Regions from separate parts of the Pseudomonas sp. AK106 genome, predicted to be linked through region 1. Evidence: riboswitches for the same ligand, from Rfam matches in the RefSeq annotation. Region 1 holds a riboswitch; each other region holds the start of a gene.

Region 1 (4,421 bases):
CCGGCTTCAGCCGGGAAGGGGCCTGCATGTACACCCTCATATTTGCAGTGTGACGCTTGACGCTTTCTCGGCTGAAGCCGGTCCTACAATTTGAGCCGGTCCTAAGAGGTTGCGCTCGCCCTGCCGGTTGCGGTTGCCAATGCAAATGTCGCGTGGGGGCTTTTTCGGCGGGGGATGACCAATGTCGCTGGCGAGCCGGTCAACCGCGTCACCATGGCCAACGCGGCGCTTTCCGCCACGCCGTAGCAGCCCGTGCGTTCAAAAGCGATCTCGGATCGATGGCTGAGCTGATCCTCGTAAGCCGCCAGGTCACCTGCGCTGAAGAACCCGACCGTCAGGCCCAGCCCATGACCCAGTTCCAGCAACCCCGCTTCATCGGCTTTGCCATCAATCGACGCCAGGGCAGCAATGTCTGCCGGGGCCAGCTGACACTCCCGCAAACCATCCTCTATCAGTTGCCGAAGCTCCAGCGCCGAGCATCCGCGCTGGCAGCCCAGGCCGACCACCCACAGCGGTCGGTCGCACGAGTCATTCACGGTCAAAGCGCGGGGTTCAAACCCGTGTGCGCCGCAGGCGTTTCACTGCGACGAAACAGCCAGGCGCTGATCCAGCCCAGGGCGATCCAGAACGCGGCATTGGTCAGCAGCGACGCAATCTTGAACTGCGCTTCAAGGGCTTCCGGCGCCAGTGCCGAATGGACCGCCGGTTGCGGCGCGCCGACCATGTGCGGCACCACCAGAATCACCGCGCCCATGACCTTCAGCAGCCAGTGTCTGGCAAATACCATCAGCGCCAGGCCCGCAGCCGTGGACGCAGCGGTGCCGACCCACCAGATCTGTCGTTGGGTCAGGTCCGCCGCGACGGTGCCGGGCAGCTCGGGCGGCAGACCGAGGGTCGGCGCCAGCACAAACACCGCATAACCGGCCAATCCCCACAGCACCCCTTCGCGCGTACTTGCCGGCGTGCGCAGGGTGTACAGCGCCGCCAGCATCAAGGCGAAACCGACCGCGACCACCAGATTGCCGCCGGTGGTGGACAGCACGCGCTGCCAGCCATCTTCCGGCTCCCAGGCTTCTTCGTTATGGACATGAGCCGCCATGGCGTCGTCGGCGTGCTCATGCATCTCGACGGCGGGCGCCTTCTCGTAGGTCTCCGCCTGCAGAATAAGCGGCGCCACCGAGAAGCTCTGCAGCAACGTCAACAACAGGGCGGCCAGCAGTCCGGTGAACCCGGCCGTTTGCGCGATTCGCTTGAACATGGCGGCGGGTCTCAATGGCAAGGGAAGGCGGAGCTGTGACGGGTGTCGTGTGCCGCGTTATGCACCGCATCGATGTGGGAGAAGCCGGCGAAGTACACCAGAAACACACCGAGAAACATCGCGCTGACGGCGGCGACAAGGCGCTGGCTTTGCGTGCTCGCAACGGCCGTCGTGGTGTGTGTGGTGGTGCCGGACGTCTGGCGGGGTGTGCTGGTGGACATGGCGCTTCCCTCTGATGTGGATTCAGCGGACGGAAAGGCGCGAAGACACCGCAGGCCAATTCCGGCAGTGCTCAACAGCGCCCGCCCACCGCGGGTTGTTATGTAACGTTGTCGGGCCGGTCTCCGGGCTCACGAGGGGCACATGTAACAGCCTTCACAGCCGTCGCGCCTTCAAGAATCGCCTTCCCATATCGCTGTGGACACAGTGGATCTGACTCTTCACTCGCTTACCGTTGCGGGGGCAGCACCGGACTGATGCACACCCGAAGGTCTGCACGCACCGGTTTCCCGTTTCACCCTGTGAAGGGCACCCGTAACAAGGTGTGTAGGAGACCACGGGCTGTTTGGCGCGTCAATCGACCCGTCAGTCGGCAAGTCAATCGATGCAGTGATCGGTGCGTCAATTGGCGCGGCAATCATTGCAACGGCGCGATTGACCGGCCTGCGGTCACTGCGTAGCCTTGCGCACTTGAGGTTCGCTGGCCGCTTTTATGAAAGCCACCGGCGCTAAGAAGGGAATGCGGTTTCACGCCGCAGCTGCCCCCGCAACTGTAAACGGACCGCTTCATTGCACAGCCACTGCGCGAGCGGGAAGGCGCAATGAATGCCAGTCGCCTGACGATGCCTGTCAGCGACCGGCCGCCGTGAGCCAGGAGACCTGCCTCGAATCGGACCGCCTGCGAGCGGCCGAGGAATTCCACTACAACCGGGCGGGGTGATCCGGTGGCGAATCGAACCGCGCGCCTGTTTCTGCCGGCCTGCGCTGTTTTCGTCCTCGTTGCCCCGCCGCATGCCTGAGGGCAACCGATGAAAACACTGGCCAAACTCCCCGTCACCATCGTCACCGGCTTTCTCGGCTCGGGCAAAACCACCTTGCTGCGGCACATGCTCGACAACGCCGAAGGCCGACGCATTGCCGTCATCGTCAATGAGTTCGGCGAGCTGGGCATCGACGGCGACATCCTCAAGCAATGCACCATCGGCTGCTCGGAAGAAGAAGCCGTCGGTCGCGTGTACGAACTGGCCAACGGCTGCCTGTGCTGCACCGTTCAAGAAGAGTTCTTCCCGGTGATGCAGGAACTGGTCGCCCGTCGCGGCGACCTCGATCACATCCTCATCGAAACCTCGGGCCTGGCCCTGCCGAAGCCGCTGGTGCAAGCCTTCCAGTGGCCGGAAATCCGCAACGCCTGCACCGTCGATGCCGTGATCACCGTGGTCGACAGCCCAGCCGTGGTCGCCGGCACCTTTGCTGCGTTCCCGGATCAGGTCGACGCCCAGCGCAAACTCGACCCGAACCTGGACCACGAATCGCCGTTGCATGAGCTGTTCGCCGACCAACTGGCAAGCGCCGACCTCGTCGTGCTGAACAAGGCCGACATGCTCGACGCGGACGCACTGGCCGCCGTCCGCGCTGAAGTCGCCGAAGAACTGCCGCCAGCGGTGAAGATCGTCGAAGCGAACCGGGGCCAGCTGCCGATCAGTGTGCTGCTGGGCCTGGGCGCTGAGTCCGAGCTGCACATCGATGGCCGCAAGACCCACCACGATCACCACGAAGGCGACGATCCGGATGATCACGACCACGACGCCTTCGACTCGATCTCCATCACGCTGCCCCAGGCCGATGAATCGCTGTTGCTCGACGCGCTGACCCAGGCCGTCGTCCAGCACGGCATCTTGCGGGTCAAAGGCTTCGCCGCCATTCCCGGCAAACCCATGCGCCTGCTGGTGCAAGGCGTCGGCACCCGGTTCGACAAGCATTTCGACCGCGCCTGGAAGTCAGACGAAACCCGCGAAACCCACTTGGTGCTGATCGGCCAGGAACTGGACGCGGGCGTTCTTGAAGCGCAATTGCGCGCTGCCGTTTCCGCGATCAAAGGCTAACCATGCACCTGCTGCGTACACAGCCCGGCGGCTTCGTTCCCGACGACAGCATCGCTGACCTGGGCCAGACGCCCGCCGAGCTGGTGATCCTGTGCAGCGCCGACTCAAACCTGGCGTTGCTGGCTGAAGTCGCGCAGCAACTGCCGGACGATTACCCGAGCCTGCGCCTGGCCAATCCGATGCAGGTGCAGAACCATGCCTCGGTGGATTTGTACGTCGACGAAGTGCTTCGCCACGCCAAAGTCATCCTGATTTCCCTGCACGGCGGCATCGGCTATTGGCGTTACGGCGTCGAGCGGCTGGTGGAACTGGCGGCCAAAGGCGTCAAGCTGATTCTGGTGCCCGGCTGTGATCGGCCGGACCCCGAGCTGAGCGGCCTGAGCACCGAATCCGCCGAAGACCGCGAGCGGCTCTGGCACTACCTGCGCCAGGGCGGCAAGCACAACGCTCTATCGCTGTTCAGCTTCATCGCCACGCGCTGGCTGGGCGGTGACTATCCCTGGGCCGAGCCGCAAACCCTGCCGCGCACCGTGATTTATCACCCGCAGAACCCCAACGCCGACCTGGCCCGCTGGCAGGCCGACTGGCGCGCGGATCAGCCGGTGGCTGCGGTGCTGTTCTATCGCTCCCACCTGCAAGCGGCGAACACCGGTTTCATTGATGTGTTCTGCGAGCGCTTGTCGGCCCAGGGCTTGAACCCGTTGCCGATTGCGGTCGCCAGCCTCAAGGAAGCCGGTTGCATGACCGCGCTGCAGGACTGGCTCGATGAGGTGGATTGCGAGGTCATTCTCAACACCACCGGCTTTGCTCAATCCAGTCCGGAAGCGCCGGACGTGCGGCCGTTTCGCCGGGATATCCCGGTCATTCAGGCCATTTGCGCCCAGGACAACGAACCGACCTGGCAGGCCAGCGCACAGGGCTTGGGCTCCCGGGATCTGGCCATGCACATCGCGTTGCCGGAACTGGACGGGCGCATCATCAGCCGGCCGATCAGCTTCAAGGACCTGGCCTGGCACAGCGAGCGCAGCCAGTCCGACGTGGTTTGCTACCGCGCCCAGCCG
Region 2 (4,421 bases), 610 kb from region 1:
ATCCGCTATTTCGACACCGCACCCATCTACGGCGCCGGCCTGTCCGAGCAGCGTGTGGGCAAGGCACTGGCGGGCATCCCCCGCGACCAGTACACCTTGAGCACCAAAGTCGGCCGGCTGATTTCCGATGAGATCGACACCGAAACGCGCAGTGGTCCGTTCGCCGAAGGCCTGAAAAACAAGATTGTCACCGACTACTCCGCCGACGCCACGTTGCGTTCCATTGAAGCGAGCCTGAAACGGCTGAACACTGACCGACTGGATATCGTGTTTGTCCACGACGTCGCCCAGGACGCCCATGGCGATGCCTGGATCGAGCATTTCAACATCGCTCGCACCGGCGCTTTCCGCGCCCTCACCCGCCTGCGCGAGGAAGGGGTGATCAAGGCCTGGGGCCTGGGCGTCAACCGCGTCGAGCCGTGCGAACTGACCCTGGATCTGGAAGAAGCCCAGCCCGACGGCTTCCTGCTCGCCGGCCGTTATTCGCTGCTCGACCATGACCAGCCGCTGCAAAGGCTGTTCGACAAGGCCCGCCAGCACAACGCCGAGTTCGTCGTCGGCGGGCCTTACAGCTCCGGCGTGCTGGTGGGCGGCAAGCATTTCGAGTACCAGGAAGCGTCCCAGGCGATGCTCGACAAGGTCGCGCACATTCAGGAAATCGCTCGGCAGTATCAGGTCGACATCAAGTCCGCAGCGCTGCAGTTCGTTCTCGCCAACCCCCTGGTGGCGGCGGTGATTCCGGGCGCGAGCCGGCCGTCGCGGATCATCGAAGACGTTACTGCGCTCAACGCACAGGTGCCGGATGGTTTCTGGCAAGCCATGCGCGATCAGGGCTTCATTGCCCTGCAGGCGCCGGTCCCCGGCAAAGACTGATATCGTGGCCAATGACGCCGGGCCAGACGCCCGGCTTTGTTCCCTGCGCGAGATCTGTCCATGCGAATTCTGATCGTCAACGTCAACACCACCGCATCCATGACCGAGACCATCGCCGAGCAGGCCCGCAGCGTGGCCTCGCCCGGCACCGAGATCATTGGTCTGACCCCACGCTTCGGCGCCGAGTCGGTGGAAGGCAATTTTGAAAGTTACCTGGCGGCCATCGCAGTGATGGACCGGGTCATGTCCTACGAAGGGCCTTATGACGCGGTGATTCAGGCCGGTTATGGCGAGCATGGCCGCGAAGGTTTGCAGGAGCTGCTCGACGTGCCGGTGGTGGACATCACCGAAGCGGCGGCCAGCCTGGCGATGCTGCTGGGGCACAAATACGCGGTAGTCACCACGCTGGACCGCACCGTGCCGCTGATCGAAGACCGCCTGAAGCTGGCCGGGGTGTACGAGCGCTGCGCCTCGGTGCGGGCCAGCGGCATGAGCGTGCTGGAGCTGGAGGAATCGCCGGAGCGTGCGGTCGAGGCCATCGTCGAGCAGGCCATCGAAGCGGTGAAACGGGACAAGGCCGAGGTGATCTGCCTGGGCTGTGGCGGCATGGCCGGGCTGGATCAACTCATCCGCGAACGCGCGGGCGTGCCGGTGGTGGATGGGGTCACCGCAGCGGTGGCACTGGCGGAATCGCTGGTGCGTCTGGGATTGAAGACCTCCAAAGTGCGGACCTACGCCACGCCACGGCCGAAGAAGATCGTCGGTTGGCCGTTTAAGCTCTAAGCCGGTGGTGTTGAGCTCACGCCGATGGCGCTGCAAACACATACCTTGTGGGAGCGAGCTTGCTCGCGAAGACGGCATTCCAGCCGTTGAAGATCAAGTGAATGTACCGCCTCTTCGTGAGCAAGCTCACTCCCACAGGTGTTGCGTCCGTCCAGTTACTGCGAGGTGCCAATACATCTCCGGCACACCACCGCTGCATTCGCCTCCACCCGCCGAATCGTTTAGTATCCCCGCCGCCGGTTTCCACTCGGAATTAATAGGGAATCCCGGGCGCGTCATCGCGCTTAAACGGAACTGTCCCCGCAACTGTAGGCGCCGAGCCCTGCTTCCTGTTTGCCACTGGGTCACCCCGGGAAGGCCGAAGCATGGCAATGAAGCGCCAGTCAGGAGACCTGCCGGCCAGCATATTCATTCACCGGCGGGGTGTCCGGGGAAGGACTCCCGTTCGTGCGTCGTTTCGCGCACGCTGTGCGCGCCCCCACTTTCAGGGCGCCTGCCGGGATGGACTTTCCAGCGCCTGCTTCGCCAAGCAATCAGGCTTTCTGGAGATCGCTGTTCATGCCGCTGCGCCGCCTCGCCGCCCTGTTCGTCACGCTGACCTTGCCCACCGCCGCGCTCGCGGCGTCGACGGCCTACCCCTTGACCGTGGACAACTGTGGCGAAGCGCTGACGTTCAACCACGCGCCGCAGAAAACCGTGACCATCGGCCAGGCCGCCACCGAAATGCTCTATGCCCTTGGCCTGGGCCCGAAGGTCGTGGGCACGTCACTGTGGTTCAACCCCGTCCTGCCCCAGTACCAAGCCCTCAACGACGGCATCGAGCGCCTGGCCGACAATGCGCCGAGCTTCGAATCGGTGATCGGCAAACGCCCGGATTTCGTCCCGGTGCAGTTTGAGTGGATGGTCGGCCCACAGGGCGCGGTCGGCACCCGCGAGCAGTTTCGCGATTTAGGCATTCCTACCTACATCCTGCCCTCCGATTGCGAGGGCAAGAACAACCGGGTCGGCGCCGACGGCACGCGCCTCGAAGCCTTCCGCATCGAAACGCTGTACAAAAGCCTCGGTCAGCTGGCGCAGATCTTCGATGTGCAAGACCGTGGCGAGCACCTGATCGCGGATTATCAGGGGCGGCTGGCCAAAGCTGTGGCGCAGGCAAAAGCCCATGCCAACCCACCCGTCTCGGCGGTGTTCTGGTTTTCCAGCCCTGACATCAACGTCGATCCGTACGTGGCCGGGCGCAAGGGCATTCCCAACTTCATGCTCGACACCCTCGGCATGCGCAACGTCATCGACTCCGATGAGGAATGGCCGACCGTGGGCTGGGAAACCATCGCCAAGGCCAACCCGACCGTGCTGGTCATCGCGCGCATGGACCGCCGCCGCTTCCCGGCTGACGATCACGAGAAGAAGCTGGCCTTCCTCCGCTCTGATCCGGTCACCCGCAATATGGATGCAGTGAAAAACAATCGCATCGTGATCATGGACGCCAGCGCCATGGAGTCCAGCGTGCGGCTGTTTGACGGTATCGAACAGCTGGCCGGGGCCACTCTCGCGCCATGACGTCTGTCGGCATGCTCCGGTCGAGCGTCGTCCGCATCTTCGGGCATGGCGCTTGGGCCATCGCATTACTGGCGTTGGCGGTGCTCGCGGGCGTGGCGATCGGCGAGACGTCGATCAGCCTGCCGGTGATCATTCAGGTGCTGGCGAACAAGCTGTGGGCCGCGGGTTTTCCTCTGGACCCGATCGATGAGGGCATTGTCTGGAATTACCGGCTGACCCGGGCCATCGTTGCCGCCACCTGCGGCGCAGGGCTGGCGGTGTCGGGCGTGGTTTTGCAATCGCTGCTGCGCAACCCCCTGGCCGATCCCTACTTGCTGGGCATTTCTGCCGGTGCTTCAACCGGCGCGGTCTTGGTGGCGATCATCGGCATCGGTGCCGGGACGATCTCCCTGTCCACCGGCGCCTTTGCCGGGGCGATTGCCGCCTTTGCGCTGGTCGCCCTGCTCGCCCGCTCCTCTCGGGGCCAGACCGCTGCGGGCCAGATCATCCTGGCGGGCATTGCCGGGTCCCAGCTGTTCAACGCCCTGACGTCCTTCCTGATCACCAAGTCGGCCAATGCCGAGCAGGCCCGCGGGATCATGTTCTGGCTGCTGGGCAATCTCAGCGGCGTGCGCTGGTCGTCGGTGGCGCTGTCGGTGCCGGTCGTGGTCCTCGGTTTGCTGGTGTGCCTGTGGCATCGGCGCGCGCTGGATGCGTTCACGTTTGGCAGCGATTCGGCCGCGTCCCTGGGCATTCCGGTGCGCCGGGTGCAGGCGGTGCTGATCCTCACCGCCGCACTGATGACGGCGGTGATGGTGTCGATTGTCGGCTCCATCGGCTTCGTCGGTCTGGTGATTCCCCATGCGGTGCGCCTGGTGGCGGGTGTGCGCCATGCCCGGTTGCTGCCCTTGAGCGCCCTGATCGGCGCGCTGTTCATGATTGCCGCCGATGTGCTGTCGCGCACCTTGATCAAGGGTCAGGTGTTGCCGATCGGGGTCATCACGGCGCTGGTGGGCGCGCCGGTGTTTGCCATGATTCTGGTCCGCGGGAATCGTCCTCGATGAACGCCCGCCAGGAGGTGTCCGGCGCCATGCTCGAAGGCAGCGACCTGAGTTACTCGGTCAAGGGCGCGCCACTGCTCAGCGGGGTGAGCCTGGCGATTCGGCCGGGGGAAAACCTGGGGGTCGTCGGGCCGAATGGCTCGGGGAAGTCGACGCTGCTGAAGT
Region 3 (4,421 bases), 1.7 Mb from region 1:
TACCGCCTGCCGGTTCTGGCTGACAGCATCCTCGAACGCGGCAAATCCTTGATAGGCACTCGCTATCGCTTCGGCGGTACGTCGACCACCTCCGGTTTCGATTGCAGCGGTTTCATCGGTTATCTGTTCCGTGAAGAGGCGGGCATGAGCCTGCCGCGTTCTTCCCGCGAAATGATCAATATCGATGCCCCCCTCATCAAGCGCAATGACCTCAAGCCAGGCGATCTGCTGTTCTTCAGCACCGCCGGCCGCGGCCGTGTCAGCCATGCCGGCATCTATCTGGGCGATGATCAGTTCATCCACTCCAGCAGTCGTCGCAGTGGCGGAGTCCGTGTCGACAGCCTCGACGATGCCTATTGGGCCAAGACATTCATCGAAGCCAAACGCGCGCTGGCAATGGCACCTGTAACGGCATCGTCAACGGTACCTGCAACTACCACCGCGATGACCTCGACTACAATCAAGCGCCAGCACCGTTAATTCCGGGCGCGCAAAGGGCCTGACCCTCTTGCGTGCAATCCCGGCTCTCGGCAAAGTAAGCTGCACCCCGCACAGGTTGTCGTGTTTATGTCGTTAACGGTTCGCCTGATCGTCGCCTCCCTGGCTGTGCTGCTGGCCGCATGTTCCAGCACGCCACCGCCCGCTCCACGCAAGGTCGTCTACCGGCCTGTGGTGTCCGCTCCTCCCCAGTTTTCTTCACCGCTCGCCGACGACGTCCTGTTGCGCGCGATCGGCCTTGTCGGCACGCCCTATCGCTGGGGCGGCAACACGCCTGATTCGGGTTTCGATTGCAGTGGCCTGATCGGCTACGTCTACCACGACGCCGCGGGCATCACCCTGCCTCGGTCGACGCGGGAAATGATCACCCTGCGCGGGCCTGACATCGATCGCAGTCAGTTGCAGACCGGTGATCTGGTGTTCTTCGCCACCAGTGGCGGCTCCCACGTCAGTCACGCCGGCATCTACGTCGGGGAAGGGCGGTTCGTCCACGCGCCGGCCACTGGCGGCACGGTCAAACTCGACAGTCTCGACAAGCCGTATTGGCAAAAGGCCTGGCTGAATGCCAAGCGCGTCATCCAGCCATCGAACCTCGCCAGGCAATAGCGACTTCCTGAGCAATGTGCTCATCCGCTGTTGCTGGGTGAGCACGTATGCCTTTCAGGGTGAAATCCCGTTTAGCCGGAGGCGGTCTGCCTACGGTTCGATTGACGCTCCCGAGTCAACCCTCTAACCTTCGCGCCATGTTTCAGGTGCCCGGGACCCGTCAGGTCCGCAGGGTGAAACAGGGAAGCCGGTGCGATTGCTCGTGTGATCAATTCCGGCGCTGCCTCCGCAACGGTAGATGAGTCAAAGCCACGCACAATGCCACTGTGTTCGCTGAACATGGGAAGGCGCCTGGCCTGCCACGGTTGTGGCAACTCGTGAGTCCGGAGACCGGCCTGATCCATCGAAAAGCATCACGGAGGGCGATGCTCTGCTGCAGGCCGGGTTTTGCCCAGTGCCTGCTGACAGTCTTTGCCTGTGCCCTCCGTTTGCCACACTTGCCCTCAAGCGGAGAGCTGAGATGAGCGAATCCCCCGAACGTGACGAACGCCACCTGGCGCGCATGCTGCGCAAAAAGGCGGTGATGGACGAGCGCATTTCCAGCGCGCCCAATGAATGCGGGTTGCTGCTGGTCCTGACCGGTAACGGCAAAGGCAAGAGCAGCTCGGCGTTCGGCATGCTTGCCCGCGCCATGGGCCACGGCATGCAGTGCGGCGTCGTGCAGTTCATTAAAGGCCGGCACAGCACCGGCGAAGAGCTGTTCTTCCGCCGCTTCCCTGAACAAGTGCGTTACCACGTGATGGGCGAGGGCTTCACCTGGGAAACCCAGGACCGCCAGCGTGACATTGCCGCCGCCGAATCCGCCTGGGCCGTGACCCGTGAAATGCTCAAGGACGCCTCCATCGGCATGGTCGTGCTCGATGAGCTGAACATCGCCCTCAAGCACGGCTATCTGGACCTGGAGCAGGTGCTGAGCGACCTGCAGGCACGTCCGCCGATGCAGCACGTGATCGTCACCGGTCGCGGGGCGAAGCAGGAATTGATCGACCTATCCGACACCGTGTCCGAAATCGGCGTGGTCAAGCATGCCTTTCAGTCCGGCATCAAGGCGCAGAAAGGCATCGAGCTGTGAGTGAGCGCCCACCGCGGCACTGCCCGGCAGTATTGATCGCCGCCCCTGCATCCGGTCAGGGCAAAACCACCGTCACCGCCGCACTGGCCCGCTTGCATCGCAATCAGGGCCGCAAGGTGCGCGTGTTCAAATGCGGGCCGGACTTTCTCGACCCGATGATCCTCGAGCGCGCCAGCGGCCATCCGGTGTACCAGCTGGACATGTGGATGATCGGCGAGGACGAAAGTCGGCGCCTGTTGTGGGAAGCCGCCGCGGAGGCCGACCTGATCCTCATCGAAGGCGTCATGGGCTTGTTCGACGGCACCCCGTCCAGCGCGGACCTGGCCCGGCGTTTTGGCGTGCCGGTGCTCGGGGTAATCGACGGCACGGCCATGGCCCAGACCTTCGGCGCACTGGCGCTGGGACTGGCGCGGTATCAGCCGGATCTGCCGTTTGCCGGCGTGCTGGCCAATCGCGTCGGCACCGTGCGCCACGCGCAGTTGCTGGAAGGCAGCCTGACCGAAGGCCTGCGCTGGTACGGCGCGCTGTCCCGTGAAACCGGCATTGAGCTGCCCAGCCGGCACCTCGGCCTGGTTCAGGCCAGTGAACTGAATGATCTGGACATGCGCCTCGACACTGCTGCCAACGCGCTGGCCAGCACCTGCGACGCTACGTTGCCGCCGGCCGTGACCTTCACCGCGCCCGACTTCGTTCCCGCCGAGCCGTTGCTGACCGGCGTGAAAATCGCCATCGCCCACGACGAGGCGTTCGCATTTTTCTATGGTGCCAGCCTTGACCTGCTACGAGAGATGGGCGCCGAACTGTCGTTCTTCTCGCCGCTCCGCGACCGGGAATTACCCGACGCCGACAGCCTGTATCTACCCGGCGGCTACCCGGAATTGCATCACACGGCGCTGGCCGAAAACCACAGCATGCTCGCCGCGATTCGTGCGCACCACGCCGCTGGCAAACCCCTGCTCGCCGAATGCGGCGGCATGTTGTACCTGCTCGATGCCTTGACCGATGTCGACGGCCAGCGCGCCGAAGGGGTGGGCTTGCTCAAGGGTGAAGCCGTGATGCAGAAGCGTCTGGCAGCCCTGGCCCTGCAATCGGTCGAGCTGCCGGAAGGCACGCTGCGTGGCCACACCTATCACCATTCCCTGACCAGCACCGAACTGACCCCCATCGCCCGCGGCCTCAGCCCCAATGGCGGGCGCGGTGCCGAAGCGGTGTACCGGGAAGGGCGCATGACTGCGTCGTACGTGCACTTCTACTTCCCCTCGAATCCCCAGGCGATGGCGGCGCTGTTTTTGCCATGAGCCCGCTCCTATGACTGACCACACCTTCACCGACCCCGAACGCGCTGCCGTTTACCGCGCCATTGCCGAACGGCGCGACATGCGCCACTTCTGCGGTGGCACGGTCGCGCCGGAGTTGCTGGCCCGTCTGCTCGAAGCCGCACACCACGCACCGAGCGTTGGCCTGATGCAGCCGTGGCGCTTTCTGCGCATCACCGACCCGGCCTTGCGCGCGCAGATTCAGGCGCAGGTGGAGGAGGAGCGCGTTCGCACCGCTGAAGCTTTGGGCGAGCGGTCTGACGATTTCATGAAGCTGAAAGTCGAGGGCATCAGCGATTGCGCCGAAGTGTTGGTCGCCGCGTTGATGGATGACCGCGACAAACATATCTTCGGCCGCCGCACCCTGCCGGAGATGGACATGGCTTCGCTGTCGTGCGCCATTCAAAACCTCTGGCTGGCGGCGCGTGCCGAAGGCCTCGGCATGGGTTGGGTGTCGCTGTTCGACCCCCAGGCCCTGGCCGATCTGCTGCAGATGCCAGCCGGTTCGAAACCCCTGGCGATTTTGTGCCTGGGCCCTGTGAAGGAATTCTACCCGGCGCCGATGCTGGTGATGGAAGGCTGGGCGCAGCCGCGCGCGTTGCAAGAGCTGGTCTACGAGAACACATGGGGAGTGATTGCATGAGTGTGGCGTTATTGAGCGTCGCCGGAGTCGCGCTGGACGCGCTGCTCGGCGAGCCAAAACGGAACCACCCGCTGGTGGCGTTCGGCCGTTTCGCCGAACGTATCGAACAGCGCCTGAACGTCGCCGGCCGGGGCTGGCGCAGCCATGGCGTGAGCGCATGGTTCATCGCCGTCATTCCGCTGACCCTGATCGCCACGTTACTCAGCTGGCTGCCGTTCGTTGGCTGGCTGGTGGACGTACTGGCGCTTTACTGCGCGTTGGGCCTGCGCAGTCTGGGCGAGCACGT

The links. Region 1 has a riboswitch for cobalamin ahead of cobW (cobalamin biosynthesis protein CobW). Riboswitches for the same ligand answer to the same signal wherever they lie in the genome.
Region 2: it holds a riboswitch for cobalamin, as region 1 does, so the genes downstream of both, M1E04_RS11715 (ABC transporter substrate-binding protein) here and cobW (cobalamin biosynthesis protein CobW) in region 1, are expected to answer to the same signal.
Region 3: it holds a riboswitch for cobalamin, as region 1 does, so the genes downstream of both, cobO (cob(I)yrinic acid a,c-diamide adenosyltransferase) here and cobW (cobalamin biosynthesis protein CobW) in region 1, are expected to answer to the same signal.

What each region holds. Positions count from the first base shown of each region.
Region 1 covers NZ_CP096426.1:3,216,964-3,221,384, reverse strand. The annotation lists gene M1E04_RS14355 (cobalamin biosynthesis protein) at 102-536, opposite strand; gene M1E04_RS14350 (CbtA family protein) at 539-1,258, opposite strand; gene M1E04_RS14345 (CbtB domain-containing protein) at 1,270-1,479, opposite strand; cobalamin riboswitch at 1,577-1,809, opposite strand; cobalamin riboswitch at 1,935-2,159, shown strand; gene cobW (cobalamin biosynthesis protein CobW) at 2,287-3,360, shown strand; gene cobN (cobaltochelatase subunit CobN) at 3,363-4,421, shown strand, end outside.
Region 2 covers NZ_CP096426.1:2,607,918-2,612,338, reverse strand. The annotation lists gene M1E04_RS11725 (aldo/keto reductase) at 1-873, shown strand, start outside; gene M1E04_RS11720 (aspartate/glutamate racemase family protein) at 934-1,656, shown strand; cobalamin riboswitch at 1,877-2,070, shown strand; gene M1E04_RS11715 (ABC transporter substrate-binding protein) at 2,215-3,216, shown strand; gene M1E04_RS11710 (FecCD family ABC transporter permease) at 3,228-4,259, shown strand; gene M1E04_RS11705 (ABC transporter ATP-binding protein) at 4,256-4,421, shown strand, end outside.
Region 3 covers NZ_CP096426.1:1,539,724-1,544,144, forward strand. The annotation lists gene M1E04_RS07000 (C40 family peptidase) at 1-480, shown strand, start outside; gene M1E04_RS07005 (C40 family peptidase) at 568-1,104, shown strand; cobalamin riboswitch at 1,232-1,457, shown strand; gene cobO (cob(I)yrinic acid a,c-diamide adenosyltransferase) at 1,565-2,176, shown strand; gene M1E04_RS07015 (cobyrinate a,c-diamide synthase) at 2,173-3,474, shown strand; gene bluB (5,6-dimethylbenzimidazole synthase) at 3,485-4,135, shown strand; gene cbiB (adenosylcobinamide-phosphate synthase CbiB) at 4,132-4,421, shown strand, end outside.